Regions from separate parts of the Weissella sp. ESL1156 genome, predicted to be linked through region 2. Evidence: predicted binding sites of a transcription regulator. Region 2 holds the regulator's gene; the other holds the start of a gene.

Region 1 (8,045 bases), 500 kb from region 2:
GATTCGTTAGCTTTGTTATCGTCTGGTAAATTAAATGTTGAAAATTTGATGTCACATGAATTGGATTACAAGACAGTTGATGATTTTGTTAATGGTAAATTAGGTGTTGTTTCTAAGGCTGTCGTCAAAGTTGGTGGTGAAGAAGCTTAATTGATCTTTGAAACGCAAAAATAGTGATGTAGACGCATCAGTGAGTGGCTTTTTTGCTCAGATATCAGATAAGTGTTAGTTGACGTTATTGGGAGAATATGTCTTTCGTAACTTACTTTACTGATTAATTGCTGTTGGCATATAACATCAGTGAATACGAAATAGGTGTTATTATAAAAAGTAAAGGGGAAAATGATGGCATTTGCTGATTATTATTCAGGATTACAACATGTTGGTATTCCAACATCTTCTTTAGAGGAATCGGAAAAATTTTTGGAAAAGTTAGGATTTAAAAAAGTTGGTGATTTTCCAGTTGGTCATGTTATCTTTATGCAACGTGAAAATTTAGTTATTGAAGCATGGGCAGGCGATGAAATTGTTGGTAAGCCTGGTGCAATTAATCATATTTCAATGGACACAAATGATGCAGATGCAGCATTTGTGGCAGCCAAAAAAGAAGGCTTCCAGTTAATTGATAATGAAGTACAACATTTACCATTTTGGGATAAAGGCATTAAATTCTTTAATGTTCAAGGACCAGATGGTGTGATTGTTGAGTTTTGTGAAATAATTGCGTGAGATTAACAAAAGAAGCTAGGATAAAAGTAAAAACAAATCTGAATATTCAAATTATACATGATGAAATTGACTACTTATCGTAATTATATGATAAGCACCTGTTGAACTACAGGCGTCATCTTCGTATAGTATGGATATTTATTGTTAATAAGACTTTTATCCTAGCTTCTTTTGTTAGTGACGTATGAACTTATCATCGTGTGATGAGTCAGATGTATCTTTTCGATAACGTTCGACGGTCATATGTAAATCGTATTTCTCTCGCAATTGTGCTAAATCTGTCATCATTTCTGATGCGTGGTGCTTATCGAGTGCATCTTGATTTTCCCAACTATCAATTAGCATGACCGTTTCAGGATCATCCCAGGGTATAAAATAATGATATTTCAAGTTGCCTTTTTCAGCACGAATTTTTGCAACAATTCCCTGGTCAATCATTTCTTGAACAAATTTTTTTGCAGCACCATTTGTCCCAGTGTAGTATAAATTAACGGTTAAACACATTGTTTTTTCCTTTCGCCTGTGTCTTTTAAACAGTACTATTATATTAGAAAACGATTTCAAAATCAAAAGAACAGATATCATATCAGGCACTAAATGATTAAATAACATGAAATGAGTGAATTTTATACTGTCGTTATTTTAGTATAATATCCGTATATGTTACAAATATTTATAACAATTTTTTATTTAAAAAAGAACTTGAAATCTAATTGATTGACATCAGGACATCAGTAGATAACAAGTTCTTATTTTTGTTATTATGTCTATTTCGTAACGGCCGTTGTAATATCTTCCACTGCTAAAATAGACTCTTTGATCGTATCCGTGGTAATTGGCGTTTTCGTAGGAACGAAATGCATTTGCGTACTTGGGTCCGCTGCAGTTTGCGCAAGATATTCAATATCTTGGTCACTAATATCTTTTAAATCAAGATCCGCTAGGCTAATTGGTAAACCAAGCTTGATATAGAAGGGTAATAGCTTTTTCAAATCGTCAGTGTGATGTTCAATCGCCAATAGGACGAGAATACCATAAGCAACTTTGGCACCATGTAGATGTGATGATGTTGCTGGAAAGCTAGTCAATGCGTCATGAATGGCGTGAGCACCAGAGGCACGACCATAGTCATCACCCCAACCGCCAACAGTTCCTGCCATAACAATAATCGTTTCAGCAACCTGGCGCCATCTTGGTGTTAACTGACCTGCGCGCATATCATTTACGGCGCCAATAGCATGCTTGAGCAAAATTTCTTTACAGTTACGACCCATTTGTTGTGAAATCATTAGGGCAATTGTATATGCGTTTTCAGGTAATTGTTCAAAAATAAGTTCAGATTCATAGAATTTTGCTAAAGTATCACCAATACCAGCCACAAAATAATCAATTGGTGAATTTAGAATAACCTGTGGATTTAATAACATTAAATTTGCGGTTTCTAAATAGATTTGATGATCAATATGTTCACCGGATTCTTTGTAGTGGACAGAAATAGCAGACCAAGGTGCGCAATTACTAGCTAAAGTTGGTATTAATACAAGGTAACGATGGGTTCCTGTTGTGACACTTTTAGCGGTATCAAGAACTTTACCACCACCAAGACCAACGACCATATCAATTTGATTCTCATCTGCAATGCTTCGTATCCGAGCAATTTCTTCATATGAACATTCACCGCCAAAAGGCACGTCAATGACTTTAACATTAGTTGGCCAATCGGGTAAGTACGGTTGTGCAGCCGCTAAAGATTTCTCACCATGTAAAAATAATAATGACTTAATATTTAATTCATTAATAAATTCTGGTAAATAATTGTAAGCCTCATTATCTGAAATATAACGCTGTGGTCCACTTTGTGAAATCATATGATGCTCCTTTATAAATTAATTAATAAACCTAACAAACTATCTGTGTAATGGGTTCATTAGTGACGTATTATCGACCTAAAAAAATAAAAAGTCAATTATTTTTTAATTAAATTCTAATTATTTTAATTTATCAGTATTGTTTATTGTTGTTACAATATTTTTATTAAAAATTTATTCATATATTCTTGCATTTAATCATGTCATGTTGGAAATATGATTAAATGAAAGTATGTTTTTGTATTAATCAGTTAATTTCAGTAGAATGATAGGTAAACAGAAGGGAGATTCGTGTGATGCCACTTGTGAGATTTGATTTAATTAAAGGACGTACAAAAGAGGATATTGAGAATATTCTGAAAATTACGCAAATAACTGTAGTCAATAATTTTGGGGTTGATCAACGAGACTGCTATCAAATTGTAACGCAACATGAGCCCTATGAAATGAATATTCAGGATACAGGATTGGGTTTTGAACGGAGTCAAAATGTGCTGGTTGTCTCGGTGACTAGTCGGCCTCGAAATGAATCTGATATTAAGAATTTTTATGCGGAGTTAGCCCATGAATTGGCAGGACACAAGTTAGTGGCTGAAAATGATTTGATGGTTAATTTTACGATCAACGGGGATGCTAATTGGAGCTTTGGCTTTGGTGAGGCACAATTTTTAACGGGGAAACTTTAAATAGCGATGATGTTTGGAGAAATTGGAACACAAGTTGTTATGACACCCTTAAACGTGTTTCAAAAAATGACGTCTTTCCAACAACAGGCACCTAATTGTCGTTACAATCGTCTTTAGAACGTCTTTTATTTCATTCTCGTTTTGTTATATTTTGTAAAAAATATGGTTGATAATGATGGCGTATGCAATATAGATTGGTAAGCATCAATAAATGATAACTCATTTACCAGCGTCATACGGGTAAATTGCACGTTTTGAAAAATTTTGAGCAAGTTGCTGGTCATATACCTTCAGATTTGTTAGACTTTATTTAGTGAAATAAATCACAAAATAAGAACCGTAAATTTTTCATATGGGGGATAATAAATATGATTAAAGCATTTTCAAGTCCAGCACACTATGTTCAAGGAAGTGGGGTATTGGATCATCCCAAGGAATACCTTGAAAACTTTGGAAAAAAACCAATATTATTGTGTGATGAGATTGTTTGGGGAATTGTGGGTGAAAAATTAAGTCATATCTTATCATCTGATTTTATGGTAACGCATGTGACCTTTGGTGGTGAAGCGTCAGAGGAGGAAATTGATCGAGTCGTTGCCATTGGTGAGAAAAATGCAAATGATTTTATTATTGGTTTAGGTGGTGGTAAGACATTAGATACGGCAAAAAATATTGCTGATAAATTACAAATTCCTGTTGCTATTTTACCAACAGTAGCTTCAACAGATGCACCTTGTTCAGCATTGTCGGTACTCTATACACCTGAAGGACAATTCACTAATTATGCTTTTTATGATAAGAATCCAGATATCGTTTTAGTTGATACAAAGGTTGTTGCTAATGCACCAGTACGGAATTTAATTGCTGGTATTGGTGATGCGATGGCTACGAATATTGAGGCACAAGATGTTGCAAGAGGGTATAATAATTCAATGTTAGGACAATCACCAACACTGGCATCTTTGGCGATTGCACAAACATGTGAGGATAATTTGTTTGCGCACGCCCATGAAGCTGTTGCTGCGACAAAAGCTCATGTTGTGACAGCAGCTCTAGAAACAATCGTTGAAGCAAATACGTTACTAAGTGGTATTGGCTTTGAAAGTTCAGGGTTGGCTGCTGCCCACGCCATTTATAATGGTTTTACCGTTTTGTCTGGTGAAAGTGAAAAAATGATGCATGGTGAAAAAGTTGCCTATGGATATCTTTGTGAACTAGTGTTAGATAATGTTCCAACGGAAGTATTAAATAAATATATTGATTTTAATCAATCATTAGGTTTGCCAACAACTTTGGCTGATTTACACTTAGAGAATGCAACATATGATGATTTCTTAAAAGTTGGTCAGCAAGCAACAATTCCAACAGAGACAATTCATCAAATGCCGTTTGAAGTAACTGCGGAAGATGTTGCTAATGCGATTATGACTGTCGATAGCTATGTTAAAAATAGAGAAAAAAAGAATTAATAATATTTAGATGAGAAGATTTGGTTATAAAATAGCTGAGTCTTTTTTAGTGACTGCTTGTATAATGTATTTTAAGTACAGACTGTGTTGGAGGAATCGAACAATGAAAAATCAATTGGGAAGTTCATTAAAAAAAATTCGTAAACAACAGCATCTTTCACAGGACGCTGTTGCACGAGGTATTTGCGCACAGTCAATGTTATCAGCTATAGAGAATGGCAAGTATATGCCGAATGCACGTTTGTTGCTATCTTTGTATGACCGTCTTTCAGTTAGCTTAGATGAAATTAGCTTATCTAGTGATTTTTTGATCTCAACTAATAAACAGTTTAATCAAGTACTTTCCAAATTGTGCAACCAACATCAATATGAAGACTTAAAAAAATTTTTTCAAACGTAATTATTGCTAACGCAAGTCAAGTACAGATCGCTAAAATTTTGTCAAACCCACAAACTTTAATAAAATGGGTACCAGAAATCACATTAGTAAAGCAAGAAGGCGACCACTTCGTAATTACTAGAAGTGGTTCGGCAGTTAATCAATATGAGAAAATTACTGTCAAAACAGAAGATGGTATTATCGAATATACGAGTACTAGTGGTAATTTATCATATGAAATTATATTTAAATTAAAGGGTAATCATGAACAAACGACTGTTCAAGAAGATGTTTATTTAGCAGAAAAGGCGGAGATACATTTACCGTTACAATTACTGAAACCAATTGCAAAGCATGCTCTTAATATCAACTTAAATCATTTAAAGACATATGTTGAGCGGGTAGGTCATATTGAAAAATAAAGAGACAAAAAAGATCAAAGTGAAGATAAATCCTTCATTTTGATCTTTTTTCATTTTAATTGAAATGGCGCTGTCTTAGTTTTCTAAGTTTAGGATATTCGGTAAATGTGATTTACTGTTTTACAACTGGGTCATCGGCATTAGCGATGGCAGCAACGGCTGTTGGTTTGAAGTAGACGCGTAAAGCATTGTTATACATGACATCGGCATATTCTGCTTCAGTAAATATGTTTGTGCTTTCTAACCAAGTTGCTAACTCATGATATGTGTTGAATGTGGCAGACCATGGAGAGTCAGTTCCCCAGATGATACGTTTTGCGCCTAACATTTCTTTAGCAATTTTAACATCTTGTTCACAACGTGGAAATGGAAAGACTGTTTCACTTTCAATATCTTGAATAGCTGAGATATCTGTGTAAATATTCTCATATGGTTGCCATTGTGCAAGTGCAGCACGTAAACGGTCTGGGTGATCAGCATTTGGAAATGACAAATGGCAGACAACAAAGTCAATATTTGGATACATTTTAGCCAGATTAGCAATCGCCTCTGGTTGATAACTAAATTGTTCAAAATTACCATAATCTACCGTGACAACGAAACCAGGATAGTCAGAAATGAAATGCATGATACGGCCAATGCGTGGATTAGTATCTAGTCTGAATGGTGTGTCATAGTGATAACCATGCATACCACCACCTTGGCTAATTTCAAATTTAATAGCCCGGAAACCTAAATCAACGACATATCGTTTAACGATATCCATGTAAAATTCTGAAAATGGATCAACTGAGAAGGCACCGATAAACTTATCGGGATATTTTTTAATTGCTTGATAGGTGTAATAGTTTTGATAACCATTAAGACTACCCTGTAAAACAACAGCTTTTTCAATATTAGACTCAGCCATCATATCTAGGGCTGCCTCAGCGGTAAAGTTATCATCACCACGACCATCGGGAATTAGCTTAATGATAGTACCATCATCCCAAACTGCACGACCATCTCCCAATGGGGTTAAGCGTCCTTTACCGTTAAAACCAGCAATTGCCCGAACTAAATGTAAATGTCCATCAATTTTTTTAATCATTGTTAAGTTAACCTCAATTTCTTATTTATTGTGTAAAAGTTATACGATTTTTTCAGTGCTACCATTAAAACCAGCGTTCTTTTCAGACATTTTCTTAAGGTATAGCCAGATTTGTTCGCGATGTGTTCGAAGCAAAACGGCAAATACGACATAAATAATGATAGTTAAGCCGATCCATATTGGATTTTTTGAAATCCAAGCGGCGAAAATTAACGCGTTTAAAGGGCGCGCCATTAAGTTAAAGCTGGTGATAAGCACAATACCAGCAGGAATAGCAACACCATAATGTGAAATAGCACCTGTATAAACACTACCTAGCCAACTGCTTGCATAAAGACCTAGACTAAACCAAATTACGCCGTTGCAGATAACCTTTAATATGTTACCGTGTGTAATTGCAACAATCGATTCAATCATAAATGGAATTGAAATAAGATCTACAACGGGCAAAGTTTTGTTGCCAGGCAAAATAAATGCGATCAGGACCATGATCGGAATTAAAATAATACCCGCAATAATGGTTGCTGGTTCACCATAACCCACACCATCATCAACAGCCAAGAACCAACGTTTCTTATCTTTTATAGCTAATTCTTCAGCGTCTTCATCAGTTGTCACCTCATCCTTTGAACGCTTGTTATCAATTTCTTCAGCTAGAGGTGAAAATGCCTTTGAGAAAACGTCAGTTACAAGAGGGAAGATTGTCATGACAGCTGACAGAGCAATTGCAAATGACAAAATTTGTCCCCAAGCTGCCAGTGTATTTAATGACTTTAGATTTCCTAATAAGCCAATAATGATTCCCAAAATTGCCCCTAGTGTGGTTGGTTCACCAAAGACACCTAACTTTGTTTTAAATGTTTCTGGTGTCATTTTCACTTTGTTAAATCCTAATAGGTTCCAAAGCGGATCAAGTAAAATAGCTGGAACGGCTTGCTCCATATTATGAAGAGAACAAACACTTGCATTTTTAACACCAAAATAATTTGACCAGCGATCAGCTTGTGTTTCTGCTAGTGCCAACGTGTATAGTAACATAAAAAATGATAATCCTAATGATAACCAAAAATTATGAGTGACATAATATGCAAGTGTTCCCCAGACCATGAAGCCAAAATTATTCCATAAATTAGAAGGCATAAATATTTTAGTCCAGCCAATTGCAAACAACACTAATTCCAGAATTAAGCCGAAGACGAAAAAACTAAGGCCGACAGTAGAACCGAATGTTGCTAGTGAGCCGGCTTGCCAACCAATATCCACAATTGGTAGATGAATACCGGTGTTATTCACCATTTGTTTGATAATTTTAGTAACGATGGGGGTAAATGCCGAAATAATCCAACTAAATCCGGTTAGACCAACACCAGCATAAAAGGCGCTCATCATAGCAGTTTTTAAT
Region 2 (8,045 bases):
TCATTCGGCACTGCTACCATCAAAGTTGGCTTTACGTTCTTGATTGTCGGAGTGATTGCTAAGTGGTATGGTCCCTTTTGGGGAATGCTCGTTGCAATTTTTACTGATGTCATTAGTAGCTTAATGAATGGTTATGGTTATTTCTGGGGCTTTACTATTTCTGCAGTAATTGCAGCCGCTATTTACGGCTTTTCTTTCTATGGCCGCCAAACGCTTTCTTGGTTACGGATTATTTTAACGGTTACAATCGTTTTGTTAATTGTTAATGTCATCTTAAACACGCTATGGGTTGTCATGATTGGTAACATTCACAATTCACAAACGATTACTTCTCTAATTTGGGTACGTGTCATCAAACAACTTGTTTTTTTGCCGATTCAAAGTATTTTATTATATCTATTGCTGAATAACACAACCATTGATCAACTACATCAAAAAATTTAATTAAAAATTATTTTATAATGCAAAAAAAAGGTCGATCAGCTTCCACCATCTAGGGAGCTGATCGACCTTAATTTGCATCCAAATGACTAATTATAGAAATTAGAACTATTTTTAACCTATTATTAGTAACTCCGATGCACAGTTAGGCCAACTTCTCGACAAGCAACTTCAAAAGAACTCGCAAATTTATTACGAACATCTGGCGTTGAAAAACATAATTTTGTTTCAGTGTTAATATCACCACAACCAATTCGATAAACACAACTATCATAAACCTGACCAACATAAACTTCTGGCCGACAAGTCAGTGTTTCTTCTAGTGCTGTTGCTAATTGTTGTACAGTCTGCTCTGAAATATCACGTGAGCTTTGTAATAGGTGACGAATTAAGGTACATCCCCCTAACTTGTTCTCTTGGCATACTTTCATTTCCTGCATTTTAAGCCTCCAAAACTTGTTTCTGACTGTTGTCAGTTGCTAATTAAATTTTACATAATTATCATAACCTAAAATCATTTTTTTATCAAACGTATAATTAGTTTCATTTTTATGAAATACATTATCTACCATTTCATGGTATAATTAATCATATTAACTATTTCACAACAAACGAGGAAATTTTACATTATGACCGAATCTATTTCTAAAACCCAATATCTACAAACAATCTTAGAATTAAGCGGTGGCGATGAGTCAACAAAAATTTCTAACAACCAAATTGCTGAACATTTAAACGTCACTCCTTCATCGGTTTCTAATATGCTGGCAAAACTACAAGAAGCTGGCGAAGTTGATGTTGTGCCTTATTATGGTGTCACACTCACAAAACCTGGTCGTGAAACAGCCCTCCGTTTAATCCGTGCCCACCGTTTAATTGAAACATTTGGTGCAACAAAATTAGGCTTATCAATTTCAGAAGCCCACTCAAACGCTGATCACCTTGATCACGATGCTAATGATCAATTTATTAACGCCCTAGATAAGTACTTAGGTTTCCCAAAATTAAGTCCCCAAGGTCTCAGCATTCCTGATATCGACCATCATTATTCACCAAAATCATTACGTTCATTACGTGAAGCAAAAGATAATGAAACTGTCACTATCAACAGCTTTACTGAAGACTTAGAACTATTACAATATACTGAAACACTACACCTAGGATTAAATACAACTTGGACAATTAAAGAGCGTTTGCCATTTGATGGTCCCCTTGTTTTAGTTTCGGGTGATCAAACAATTCAAGTAACACAACATGCCGCTGACTTTATTTATATCAACGACTAGTCATTCCAAAAAAGCACATCAGTTACCAAAATTGGTTCCTGATGCGCTTTTTTATATTATATTGGTAATGATCGTTGTCTTATTTTTCTCCAAAATTGTTGATAAAATACAAAAGCGTTTGCAGCTCATTTGTTAAGTCAACGTTTTGTACACGGACAGACTTTGGCACATCCAAGCGTAATGGTGTAAAGTTTAAAATACCACGAATGCCTGCGGATGCTAGGCGCTTGGCAACATCTTGTGCTACATTGGCCGGTACTGTCACAATTGCGACATCAATTCGTTGATCAATGATTTGCTTTTCTAAATCATCCAAACTATAGACAGGAATACCCGACTGGATCGTATTAACAATTTCTGGATTAACATCAAAAGCTGCTGCAATTCGTGCATTAGAACTTTGATGAAAATTGAAGTTCAATAAGGCCTGTCCTAGATTTCCGACTCCTACCAATGCGACTGAAGCTAATGTATCTTGATTAAGAATTTCACCAAAAAAATTCATTAATGCCTCAACATCGTAGCCATAACCACGCTTACCAAGTGCGCCGAAGTAAGAAAAATCACGTCGAATCGTTGCGGCATCAAATTTCACAGCTTCGGATAATTCGTTTGATGAAACGCGGACAGTCCCAGAGTCTAACAGCAATTTCAAATAACGATAGTAAATTGGCAATCGCTTTGCCGTTGCTCTAGGAATATCATGTTCAACCATTAGTTCGACCTCTTTTTTTAAAATTAACTATTTTCACAAACATTTCCAAAGATTGTGAAACTCATATTAGTTATTATCATAACATATTTAATCATTTATGTGAACTAACTAACAATCGAACATTCACAAAATAACTATTTTTTGTAAGCGTTTTCTAGATACTATCATTAACAAACACAGTATCTTTCAGCACGTCTCGCTCAAAAAGGACTATTGATCTAGCTAATCTGACTAACTAGATCAATAGTCCCTAAACCTATTTTAAAATTTCATAATGCCCATGATTAATGCTTTGGCTTACCTTTGTTTTTACGATGCTTTCTTTGCGCTCGTTTTTCTTTTGCAAACCGTTCTTCACGCGATACAATGACTTTTTCCCCTGCATGTTTACCCTGTCTTTTGGTTGTTATCCCAGTTGCCTGTTTAATAGGCCGATCATGATGAGTTATTGCCGTAGTTGCTGACCTCACGGCTTGCTTGCGAGACATCTGGCTACCAGAAACCGTTTGAATATCAACTGCTACCATCTTTTTTAAATCACGCAGGTCATGATCGTTACCAAAAGAAATCACTAATCCTGACTTCCCCATACGACCAGTTCGCCCTGCACGGTGCGTATAAGTTTCACCATCACGTGGTAAATCAAAATTGATTACTGCTGTTAAATCAGGAATATCCAATCCTCTCGCACCAACATCTGTCGTCAACAGAAATTTGGCAACACCTTTTTTAAAATGCATTAATGATTTCGCACGCGTCGTACTTGAGTCACCTCTCACCAAAGTTGCCATGGCAACATGTTCATGTGCTAAAAAGCTAGCCGTAATTTTAAGTTGCTTTGTCGTATTAAAAAATACTATCGCTTGAAAGTTCTTTTGGGCAGCTAACTGACGTAAACGTTTTTGACGTTGATCATGTGCGGTTGGCCAAAATTCATGTTTAATCGTTGTTGGCATCATAACATGACGCTGATCAATTCGTATAAACTCTCTATCAAATAAACCGTTAGCAATGGTTGTATCAACTTCAGTAGCGCCAAATAGTGCCACTTGGATGTCTTTATCATTGATAATGTCCCAAATATGATCAATTTGATTTGCTGTATCATCACGCAATAATTCATCAGCTTCATCTAAAATTAATGTTCGTAATCGTTTTAGTTTCAGCTTGCCACTATTCATCAACTCATTCACACGACCAGGTGTACCAACCAAAATTTCAGGGTGCTTTTTTAACCGGTCAACTTGATGCTTGATGTTTGCCCCACCTGTCAACGACAATACTTTTAGTGATAACACATTAGCCCACTCACGAGCAACACGTGTTGTCTGCATTGCTAATTCTTGTGATGGCGCTAAAATTAATAACTGTTCACCATCATCTGGTACTAATTTTGGTAACAATGGCCAAATGAAAGCTAATGTTTTCCCGGTTCCTGTTGGTGCAAGCGCATCAATTGACTCACCTGCTGCCAATGGTTCTGCGACTGCTTCTTGAATGGGCGTTAGTGACTGAAACCCGATCGTTGTTAATCGCTCTTCAAAACGAGAGTCCATGTTTTCTCCTTCGTCTGTCACTTATTTTTCATCTGCTGGGAAGACAATTCCCGCATCTTGACGCAAATCAAATAGTACTTGATTGACTGTTTGACTCAGTGTCAATAATGCTTGATACTCTGTTTCAGTTTCTGTAGGATGTTTTAACATGTCAGCAAATTTGACAGCTTCAGCAACCATTGGATTTTCTAAAGGTGTTTTACTTAGTTTTTGTTGACCACCCTCAGCATCGTGATAAGTAACATCCACTACTTCAGCAATATTACCAATAACCAACGTGTCACGCCGACCTAGAATTTCAGATTGCAAATAGCTATTTGAACCCTTACCAAATTCAATCGTGACATCAAAATCTGCATAACGTAGAATAGCAATTCCACGCCCATCTGCCCCATTCCGAAGTGTTGTTGCAAAGTAATGACTTTTTTGCGGCTTACCAAATAATTTAATTGCTGCATAAATTGGATAAACGCCTAAATCAGTTAGTGCCCCAGCACTGAATTGACGGCTCAATACATTGGGTTCATGGCCTGCTAAATAATCATCGAAACGTGATGAATATTTTTCATAAACAAATGTTGCACCTGCAATTTTAGACATTTTAGCCACTTGCGCTTCAACGATTTTAAAATTGGGTTGTTGAATATGCCGTGCTGCTTCGAACAGGCGGACATTCGTATGTTCTTGAAGTAATGTCATGATAATTGTGTATTCAGTTGGATTTGAAAAAGCAGATTTCTCAACGATAACGTTTAAGTCATGCGTGATTGCCCCTTTTACTTGCTCAAAATGAACACTATTTGGTGAAGCAATATAAACAACATCAATACCACTGGTATAGAAATTTTCTAAATCAGTATAAATATTTGTGACATCAAAATTATTACCAAATGAGCGACCTGATTCTTCATGACGTGAATAAACGGCTGTTAATTCATATTCACCTGATTCATGAGCTGCTTGCACGAATTGCTTGGTAATCCAATTAGTACCAATAATGCCCAGTTTGTATGCCATAATTAGTCTCCCTTATTATTTTTCATAATCAATTATTTTTAATTATACCATTGAAAGCGAACCGACTGGTACATAAGTCGTTGAGTGAATCTAAAAGAGCTGTCAACCCAACCATTTCACATGGCAGATTGACAGCTAAATGACTTTGAAAAGTAAGCGTAATTATTTTACGGTAGCCCCAAGACTATTCTTGAAATGATCTAAAGCCCATTCTTGACCGTGTTCCGTAAATGTTGCGACCCCATTTTTTAGAATCGTTAATTGATAATTCAGATTGTATGCATAAATTGCCGTATGCAACACACAAATATCAGTGCAGACGCCAACTAATGTTAATTCATTTATCTGACGTTCTCTCAAAAAGTTATCTAAATTAGTATTTTGAAAGGCCGAGTACCGATTTTTGTTAAATTTATAGACTTTTTCATCTGTTTGATGTGCTTCATACCAAGGTTGCAATTGACCATACAAGTCTTGGCCCCATGTTCCCACAATATTATGAGGTGGAAACAATTGATGTTCTGGATGATAATTATCATCCTCAAAATGCGCATCTGTTGGCAAAATGACATAATCACCATTGTTATAAAATGCTTGAGCTTGGTCAACAATGTATTGTTCTAATACCTGACCAGCTTCACCACAAGTTAAGGCACCCTTTGTATCTACAAAATCATTGGTATAATCTATAATTACTAGCGCTTTTGCCATGTCTTGTCACCCTCCTGTTACCCGATTATACCATTAAAAAAGCCATCAATCTAACTATTTTCATAGCAAATTGACAGCTTTTAAAGGCTTATCTTTAATCAACACGTTCAAGGACAGTAATCGACTCAATATGTGTTGTTTGTGGGAATTGATCAACGGGTTGAACATCACCCTTAATATCGTAACCTTGCGCCTTGAATTGGACAATATCACGAACCAAAGTTGCTGGGTTGCAGCTAATATAGACAATCTTCTTTGGCTTCATTTTGACTGCTGCATCAATTAACTCAGGTGTCAATCCCTTACGTGGTGGATCAACAAAGATAACATCCGGTTTCAAGCCCTCTTGTTGCCAAGCGACCATCTTTTCTTCAGCTTTGCCTAACTCAAATGTCACATTGTGTACATGGTTGAGATCTGCATTTCGCTTGGCATCATCCACAGCGCTAGGCACAACTTCCACCCCAATGACTGACTTTACTTTATCCGCAATCGTTAATGAAATCGTACCAATACCTGAATAAGCATCAATCACTGTATCTTCACTTGTCAATTCTGCTTTGTCTGCTGCTAACTGATACAAAACTTCAGTTGTTTGTGGGTTAACTTGATAGAAAGAATTTGGACCAATCGCAAATGTCTTATCAAACAAAGTATCTTTAATGACCTTATTACCCCATAATACGTGATTCACATCACCCAAGATAACATTAGTCTTATCTTGGTTAACATTTTGAATAATTGAAGTGACTTCAGGTAAAGCTTCTTTGATTTGTGGCACGATAATATTGGCGCCAGGAATACGTTTTGAGCGTGTCACAAGCACAACCATCATTTCGTGTGAATAATAACCCCGACGAACCATAATATTACGAATAACCCCCTTATGATGGATTTCATCATAAGCTGGCACATGGAACTGACGTAAAATATCACGAATAATCACGATTGCTTTGTCAATTTCTGGATCTTGAATATAAAAGTTTTCAATTGGCATCAATCGATGCGACCCCCGTCGGAAAAAACCAGTTGTTAGTTGACCTTTGATCATCCGTGCAGGAATTTGCGCTTTATTCCGGTAACCTGTTGGATTTGACATACCAATTGTGGGTGCCACGTTCACAGATACATGTTGCTTATTAAATAATTCAGCAATCTGGCCTTGCTTGAATTTTAATTGGGCATCATATTTTAAATGTGCTAAGGGTGCAATACCAGTTGTTAATGCCGTACTATTAACTTCATGATTACGATTGGGTGATGCTTTAAGTGTTTTAATAACTCGACCAAACGCATACGTACTAGCAACTTTTGTGATACCAACCCGAATTTTTTCGCCTGGCACAGCATTTGTAACAAAGACAGGAAAGTCATCAACTTTAACAACACCATTTCCTTGGTACGTTAAATCAATCACTTCAGCATCAAATTCTTGATTTTTAACCACAGGGGCTTTCTTCTTCATTATTCTCTCCTTCTTTTGGCCTTTGCGACGACCAACAATCCTTTCATTGTATCACATGCCCTATCAAACAGAAAGATAAAGTTACTAGAATAAAGATACTAAAAAGGACGTCAATCTATCAATTTTACATTGATAGATTGACGTACCCTTAAACGTGTTCCAAAATGATGAAACCTTGCTATAACAACAATTAGCTTCAGAACATCTTTTGTTTCACTCACCTTTATATATAAAGCAAAAGATTGCTTCTCATTGACCCATATATTTAGTTATCACTACATTTTTTCCAAAGCTGCAATCCGTTCTGACATTGGCGGATGCGTTGAAAAAAGATTTGTTAATTTCTTTGTTTGTAATGGGTTAGCAATGTATAATGCAGCACTTTCAGCTGAAACATTTTCATCTGACATTGGTTCACTTTGTGAGATCTTAGTTAAAGCACTAATTAACCCTTGGGGATTTCGCGTTAATTCAACAGCCCCAGCATCAGCTAAAAATTCACGGTTACGTGAAATTGCTAATTGTACCAATGTTGCCGCAATCGGTGCTAAAAATAGCACCAATACAGATGCGATTAACGCAACAATATTTCCTTCTTTATCATTATCGCGATTACGATTACCACCAAAATACCAAAAATGAGTACCAAAATTAGCTAACATCGCAATCGCTGAAGTTAACGCAACTGCAATTGTTTGAATACGAATATCATAATTACGCACGTGCGTCATTTCATGTGCCATAACGCCCTCTAATTCTTCACGTGTTAGCACAGATAAAATACCCGATGTTGCGGCAACTGCTGCATGTTGTGGATCGTTGCCGGTTGCAAAAGCATTAGGGCTTGGATCATC

The links. The regulator Rex, encoded in region 2, represses fermentation and respiration genes when NADH is low (regulators of the CRP and FNR family bind a similar motif). The targets are predictions, from matches to a motif close to TTGTGAANTANTTCACAA.
Region 1: the regulator Rex is predicted to act here: its motif matches at 3,595-3,612, upstream of ACSKY2_RS02815 (glycerol dehydrogenase).

The regions. Positions count from the first base shown of each region.
Region 1 is NZ_CP196372.1:564,275-572,319, reverse strand. It holds gene ACSKY2_RS02840 (zinc-dependent alcohol dehydrogenase family protein) at 1-150, shown strand, start outside; gene ACSKY2_RS02835 (VOC family protein) at 346-729, shown strand; gene ACSKY2_RS02830 (putative quinol monooxygenase) at 904-1,233, opposite strand; gene ACSKY2_RS02825 (iron-containing alcohol dehydrogenase family protein) at 1,497-2,597, opposite strand; gene ACSKY2_RS02820 (tautomerase family protein) at 2,894-3,283, shown strand; gene ACSKY2_RS02815 (glycerol dehydrogenase) at 3,655-4,752, shown strand; gene ACSKY2_RS02810 (helix-turn-helix transcriptional regulator) at 4,856-5,152, shown strand; gene ACSKY2_RS02805 (SRPBCC family protein) at 5,191-5,553, shown strand; gene ACSKY2_RS02800 (amidohydrolase family protein) at 5,666-6,640, opposite strand; gene ACSKY2_RS02795 (PTS transporter subunit IIC) at 6,683-8,045, opposite strand, start outside.
Region 2 is NZ_CP196372.1:66,885-74,929, reverse strand. It holds gene ACSKY2_RS00455 (folate family ECF transporter S component) at 1-444, shown strand, start outside; gene ACSKY2_RS00450 (hypothetical protein) at 567-881, opposite strand; gene ACSKY2_RS00445 (metal-dependent transcriptional regulator) at 1,071-1,727, shown strand; gene ACSKY2_RS00440 (redox-sensing transcriptional repressor Rex) at 1,807-2,442, opposite strand; gene ACSKY2_RS00435 (DEAD/DEAH box helicase) at 2,727-3,998, opposite strand; gene ACSKY2_RS00430 (Gfo/Idh/MocA family protein) at 4,020-5,015, opposite strand; gene ACSKY2_RS00425 (cysteine hydrolase family protein) at 5,178-5,726, opposite strand; gene rlmD (23S rRNA (uracil(1939)-C(5))-methyltransferase RlmD) at 5,821-7,191, opposite strand; gene htpX (zinc metalloprotease HtpX) at 7,467-8,045, opposite strand, start outside.